DNA from 3 places in the Kluyvera sp. STS39-E genome. Region 1 is predicted to be linked to each of the others. Evidence: predicted binding sites of a transcription regulator. Region 1 holds the regulator's gene; each other region holds the start of a gene.
What was found. Region 1 encodes sigma-54, which starts transcription at its own class of promoters, with help from an activator protein. Its sites were predicted from a motif close to GTTGGCACANNTTTCGCTNT; they were not measured.
Positions count from the first base shown of each region.

Region 2: a site for sigma-54 is predicted at 1,144-1,163, ahead of glnK (P-II family nitrogen regulator). Genes of this name have one in related genera too.
Region 3: a site for sigma-54 is predicted at 853-872, ahead of norV (anaerobic nitric oxide reductase flavorubredoxin). Genes of this name have one in related genera too.

Region 1 is NZ_JBFQGA010000001.1:63,470-65,743, forward strand. Features, by position in the region: gene hpf (ribosome hibernation promoting factor) at 1-76, opposite strand, end outside; gene rpoN (RNA polymerase factor sigma-54) at 99-1,532, opposite strand; gene lptB (LPS export ABC transporter ATP-binding protein) at 1,577-2,274, opposite strand, start outside.
Region 2 is NZ_JBFQGA010000002.1:421,787-424,060, forward strand. Features, by position in the region: gene amtB (ammonium transporter AmtB) at 1-722, opposite strand, end outside; gene glnK (P-II family nitrogen regulator) at 756-1,094, opposite strand; gene AB4K05_RS05575 (SmdB family multidrug efflux ABC transporter permease/ATP-binding protein) at 1,303-2,274, opposite strand, start outside.
Region 3 is NZ_JBFQGA010000001.1:666,543-668,816, forward strand. Features, by position in the region: gene norV (anaerobic nitric oxide reductase flavorubredoxin) at 1-806, opposite strand, end outside; gene norR (nitric oxide reductase transcriptional regulator NorR) at 994-2,274, shown strand, end outside.

The DNA of each region.
Region 1 (2,274 bases):
TAACGAATTTCGCATTGACGAATTCGCGCATCGCATCGGTAATTTCGACGTTGTGTCCAGTGATGTTGAGCTGCATAGTGTCTTCCTTATCAGTAGAGTCAGACCAGCTGTTTACGCTGGTTTGACGGCGGGATGGATAAAGACTCTCGGTACTTTGCAACGGTACGCCGTGCCACCATGATACCCTGTTCAGAGAGCATGGTGGTCAGTTTACTGTCGCTCAGTGGTTTCGCGGGATTTTCCGCGGCAATCAATTTCTTCACCAACGCGCGGATAGCAGTAGACGAGGCTTCGCCGCCGCCTTCGGTGCTCACGTGACTGGAGAAGAAATACTTAAGCTCAAAAATGCCCCGTGGGCTATGCAAATACTTCTGCGTGGTGACACGCGAAATGGTGGACTCATGCATCTCGACGGTCTGGGCGATATCCGCCAGCACCATCGGTTTCATATATTCTTCGCCAAGATCGAAAAAGGCCTGCTGCTGTTCAACGATGCAGCGACTGACGCGTAAAAGCGTGTCATTACGGCTCTCAAGACTCTTTATAAGCCATTTAGCATCCTGCAGGTTACTGCGAATAAACTGGCTGTCGGCGTCATTGCGGGTGTTATTACACATGCCAGCGTAATGCTGGTTTATCTGCAAACGCGGAATGCTGTCGGCGTTAAGCTCAACCATCCAGCGACCGCTTACCTTGCGGACCAAAACGTCAGGGATCACGTATTCCGGCTCACCGGTTTGGATCGACTGGCCGGGGCGAGGATCTAACGATTGGATCAGGTCGACGGCTTCTTTCAACACGTCTTCTTTCAGACGGGTAACGCGCATCAACGAGCGGAAATCATGGTTGGCGAGAAGATCGAGATGATCGGAGATAATCAGCCGGGCCTCGGTAATTCGCGGCGTATCCGGGGAGAATTGTGACAGCTGGATCAGCAGGCAATCGCGCAGATCCTTGGCGGCAACACCCACTGGATCGAAGCGCTGGATGCGCTTAAGCACCGCTTCTACTTCATCAAGGCCTATTTCGTCATCGCCAATGCTTTCACGAATATCTTCCAGCGTAACGGTGAGATAGCCGGTTTCATCAACGGCATCAACGATAGATGTCGCAATTGCCCTGTCGGTTTCGGTAAACGGCGTTAGCTCGACCTGCCACATCAGATAGTCCTGCAAGGACTGGGTGGTTTCACCCTGATAGATTGGCAGTTCGTCGTCCTGATAATCAACTCCAGTGCCCGATGGCGTTCCGGCGGTGTAGATTTCATCCCAACTGGCGTCGAGCGGCAGCTCTTCGGGCATTTCCGTCTTTTCCAATGCATCGACGCTGTCGATAGTTTCGGCATCAACGGATTCCTGGGTTTCTACTTCCTCGTGAAGATCGGTTTGCTCAAGCAGGGGATTGCTGTCCAGTGCTTGCTGGAGTTCTTGCTGAAGTTCCAGCGTTGACAACTGCAACAGACGGATCGCCTGCTGCAACTGCGGCGTCATGGCAAGCTGTTGGCTGAGCCTTAATTGCAAACCTTGCTTCATGTTCAGAACGAATTTCTCCTGCTAACGTCGTTAACCATACCCTATCAGAGTCTGAAGTCTTCCCCAAGATACACGCGTTTAACATGTTCGTCTTGTAGGATCTCCTGAGGTGTTCCGTGGGCAATCAGATGCCCCTGGCTGACGATATAGGCGCGCTCACATACCGCGAGCGTTTCACGCACGTTATGGTCGGTGATAAGGACGCCAAGACCGCTGTCTCGCAGGTGTTCGATAATGCGTTTGATATCGATAACGGAAATCGGGTCGACACCGGCAAATGGTTCATCCAGCAGGATAAATTTTGGGTTTGCTGCCAGCGCACGGGCAATTTCTACGCGGCGACGTTCACCACCGGAGAGCGCCTGACCTAAGCTGTCGCGCAGGTGTTCGATGTGGAATTCTTCCATCAGCTCTTTCGCACGATCTTCACGCTGCTCATTGCTCAGATCGTCACGGATCTGTAGCACAGCCATCAAGTTGTCATAGACGCTCAGGCGGCGGAAAATAGAGGCTTCCTGCGGCAGATAGCCGATCCCGCGGCGCGCACGGGCGTGCAGCGGCAGCAGGCTGATATCTTCGTCATCGATGATGATATTGCCAGCGTCGCGTGGAACGATCCCGACCACCATGTAGAAGGTGGTGGTTTTACCTGCGCCGTTAGGCCCAAGCAGACCCACAATCTCACCGGAATTTACGGTCAGACTGACATCTTCCACGACGCGACGGCCTTTGTACGCCTTCG
Region 2 (2,274 bases), on a different contig from region 1:
GAACCGGCGTTAAAGCCGAACCAGCCGAAGTAGAGGATGGCGGTGCCGATAAACACCATTGGCAGATTGTGTGGTTTGAACGCTTCTTTACCAAAGCCCACGCGTTTACCAATCAGGTACGCGCCTACCAGACCCGCGACTGCGGCGTTGATATGCACCACCGTACCACCGGCAAAGTCGAGCGCACCGTGGCTCGCCAGCAGGCCGCCGCCCCAAACCATGTGCGCAATCGGCACGTAGGAAAGTGTCAGCCAAATCACCACGAAGATAAGCACCGCAGAGAAGCGAATACGCTCCGCCAGCGCACCAACAATCAGCCCCACGGTGATACAGGCGAAGGAGCCTTGGAACGCGACATGGATGTACTGATAGAAGGAGCCCATCAGGTCAGTAATCTTAATATTTTTCAGCATCAGCCAGTCGAAGCTGCCGAAGAAGCTGCCGCCGGTACCGAAGGCCAGCGAGTAGCCATAAACCACCCACAGCACGCAAACCAGCGCGAACGTCACCGCCACCTGCGTCAGCATAGACAGGACGTTTTTACCGCGAATCAGGCCGCCGTAGAACAGCGCAATGCCCGGAATGGTCATAAACAGCACCAGTGCGGTACACAGCATCATAAAAGCGTTATCCGCTTTATCCACCACCGCCGGTGCCGCCATCGCCAGACCCGGCAACAGCGCCAGTGCGCTCAACCCTGTTTTTACCATTGTTTTTTTCATCATCTCTCACCCTATCTCTGTGCAGGCTGGGAATTACAGCGCCGCTTCGTCGGCTTCGCCGGTACGAATACGGATAACGCGCTGCAGTTCAGCGACAAAAATCTTACCGTCGCCAATTTTTCCGGTGTAAGCGGCTTTGCTGATCACGTCGACAACTTCATCGAGTTGATCGTCGGCGATCGCCACATCAATTTTTACTTTTGGTAGGAAGTTGACGCTGTATTCCGCGCCACGGTACAGCTCAGCATGACCTTTCTGACGACCGAAGCCTTTCACTTCTGTCACCGTTAAGCCCTGAATGCCAATTGAAGACAACGCTTCACGAACGTCTTCAAGTTTGAATGGTTTGATTACGACGGTAACCAGCTTCATAGATCCCCTCCAGTCAGAATTCGGTAATGGCTGCGAACACGAAAGAGATAAAGCAAGGGGCGTGCCAGAAATGAAAATCACGGCGTCTAGCGGTAAAATCAGGGGTTGCGTCAGTAGGATGGCGGGATAAAAAAGAAAAACGCACCATGCGAGTGCATGATGCGTATTACGACGTCATTGTGTTAGAAAAATGCCTGACGCTGGTGCATTAGGCGGTCAATGCATCTTCCTGAGCACTGGCAGCAAGTTCCTCGCCCGCCAGCTGCAGCTGATACATCTGCCAGTAACGACCTTTCGCTTCAAGCAGTTGCTGGTGAGAACCCTGCTCTACCGCTTGTCCACGATGAAGCACCATAATGGTATCTGCCTCAACGATGGTCGACAGGCGGTGTGCGATAACCACCAGCGTAGTGTGCTGTCGTACGGCAGCCAGCGCGTGTTGAATGGCTCGCTCCGTGCCGGAGTCGATATTGGCCGTCGCTTCGTCCAGAATCAGCACCTGCGGGGTATCAACCAGCACGCGGGCCAGCGCCAGCAGTTGCTTCTGCCCCACGGACAAATTGTTACCTTGTTCGCCAAGATGGGTGTACAGGCCATCGCTCATGCTCCGCACCATCTCCGCCAGTTGCACCGTTTCCAGCACCTGCCAAACCTGTTCTTCGCTGATATCGCGCCCCAAGGTGATGTTGGCAAAGAAAGAGTCGGCCAGCACCACGGGGTCCTGTTGCACCACGGCGATGCCCTCACGCAGCACCTGGTGGCTAAGCGTTGCCAACGGACGACCGCCAAGACGAATTTCGCCCGAATTTGGCGGGTAGTAGCCCATCAATAGGCTCGCCAGCGTGCTTTTGCCGCTGCCGGTATGCCCAACCAGAGCCACAAAGCTGCGCGCCGGAATCGACAGCGAGATATTTTGCAGCACCAGTTTGTCGTCGCGGTAGGCAAACGACACGTTGTCGATATCGATATCGCCGCTGGCAAGCGGTTTAATGTCGTGACCATACTGTTGACGCGGTCGGTCCATCAGCTCAAACACGCGTTCACCGGCGACCACAGCCTGTTGCAGCATCGACTGTTGGGTAGTCAGTTCAATCAGCGGTTCGTTGAGGCGGCCAAGGTAACTAATAAATGCATACAGCACGCCGACTTCAATCGAACCTGTGGCGCTGAAACCAAACAG
Region 3 (2,274 bases), 600 kb from region 1:
GCCATCATGCGGGTGTTGTTGGACATAGTGTCGTAGAAAATGGTGATACGGTCTTCTTGATAGTCGGCCGCCCATTTCAGGTACAGTTCAACGATTTGCGTTGGGTTGTCGCGCCATACCACGCCGTGTGAGGTGGCAATCATGTCAACCGGCAGGTTGAAGCCGAGGATCTCGGTGATTTTTGGTGTGACCAAGCGGCTGAACGGCGTCAGGATGTTGGCGTAGTAGCGTTGGCACTGTTCGAACAGTTCGGTCTGGTCTACTTCGTCGTTGAACAGGCGTTCGTCGCAGTAGTGTTGGCCGAAGGCGTCGTTGCTGAACAGCACCGCGTCGCCGGTCATGTAGGTCATCATGCTGTCAGGCCAGTGCAGCATTGGCGTTTCGACGAAGATCAGTTTTTTGCCGTTGCCGATATCCAGCGAGTCGCCGGTTTTCACCACGTTGAAGTTCCACTCAGGATGGTGGTGGTGGCCGTTGATGGAGTCAATGGCGTTGGCGGTGCAGTAGATTGGTGTGTCTGGGATCTGCGCCATCAGTTCGGTCAGCGCCCCGGCGTGATCTTCTTCCGCGTGGTTAATGATGATGTAGTCGATGTCGGCAAGGTCGATTTCGCCGCGCAGGTTCTGCACGAATTCACGGCTGAATTTGTGGTCAACGGTATCGATCAGGACGTTTTTCTCTTCACGGATAAGGTAGCTGTTGTAGCTGCTGCCGCGCAGGGTTTTGTATTCAGTCCCGTGGAAATCACGTACTTCCCAATCACGTTGGCCAACCCAATGAATGTTATTTTTAACCAGAATAGACATAGCAACCTCAATTAATTCAGCGTTTTTCAATTTAGATGGTTGTCTTATTGCAGGTCGCGTGCCAACTTTTTAACTCGTTAATATATAAAGATTAATTAATTTACACCTCTTTTTTGTTAGTCAAAACGACTATGATTAATATTGTCAATATGACATCATGCATTGTCAAAATGACTGTGAGGTTACCATGAGTTTTTCGGTTGAGGTGTTAGCGGGAATTGCCATTGAATTACAGCGCGGCGTCGGTCACCAGGACCGTTTTCAGCGGCTTATCACCACGCTGCGCCAAGTGTTGGAGTGCGATGCTTCAGCGCTGCTGCGCTATGACGCGCGGCAGTTTATTCCGCTTGCCATCGATGGTCTTGCCAAAGACGTGCTTGGTCGCCGGTTTACACTTGAAGGGCATCCACGGCTTGAAGCGATTGCGCGCGCCGGGGACGTGGTGCGCTTTCCCGCCGACAGCGATTTGCCCGATCCTTACGATGGTCTAATCCCCGGTCAGGAGAGCCTGAAGGTGCACGCCTGTATCGGTCTGCCGCTATTTGCCGGGCAGAGCCTGATTGGCGCGTTGACGCTGGACGGCATGTCGCCGGATCAGTTCGACGTGTTCAGTAATGAAGAGCTGCGACTGATTGCCGCGCTGGCGGCGGGGGCGCTGAGCAATGCGCTGCTGATTGAACAGCTTGAAAGCCAAAATATGCTGCCCGGTTCGACGAACGATTTCGAACAGGTGAAAGAGACGCAGATGATTGGCTTGTCGCCGGGCATGATGCAACTCAAAAAAGAGATTGAGATTGTTGCGGCGTCCGACCTTAACGTGCTGATAAGTGGCGAAACCGGCACTGGGAAAGAGCTGGTGGCGAAGGCTATTCATGAAGGCTCACCGCGCGCGGTCAGCCCGCTGGTGTACCTCAACTGCGCGGCGCTGCCGGAAAGCGTGGCCGAAAGCGAACTGTTTGGTCACGTGAAGGGGGCGTTTACCGGGGCCATTAGCAACCGCAGCGGCAAGTTTGAAATGGCCGATAACGGCACGCTGTTCCTTGATGAAATTGGTGAGCTGTCGCTGGCGCTGCAGGCCAAACTGCTGCGCGTGCTGCAATATGGCGATATTCAGCGCGTGGGCGACGACCGCAGCCTGCGCGTTGACGTGCGCGTGCTGGCGGCCACTAACCGCGACCTGCGCGAAGAAGTACTGGCGGGCAACTTCCGCGCCGATTTGTTCCACCGTCTGAGCGTGTTCCCGCTTTCGGTGCCGGCGCTGCGCGAGCGTGGCGATGACGTGGTGCTGCTGGCCGGCTATTTCTGCGAGCAGTGCCGTTTACGCCTGGGACTATCGCAGGTGGTGCTCAGCGCGCAGGCGCGGACGCATTTGCAGCACTATGGTTGGCCGGGGAATGTGCGCGAGTTGGAACATGCGATTCATCGCGCGGTGGTGCTGGCGCGAGCGGCCCGCAGCGGCGGCGATGTG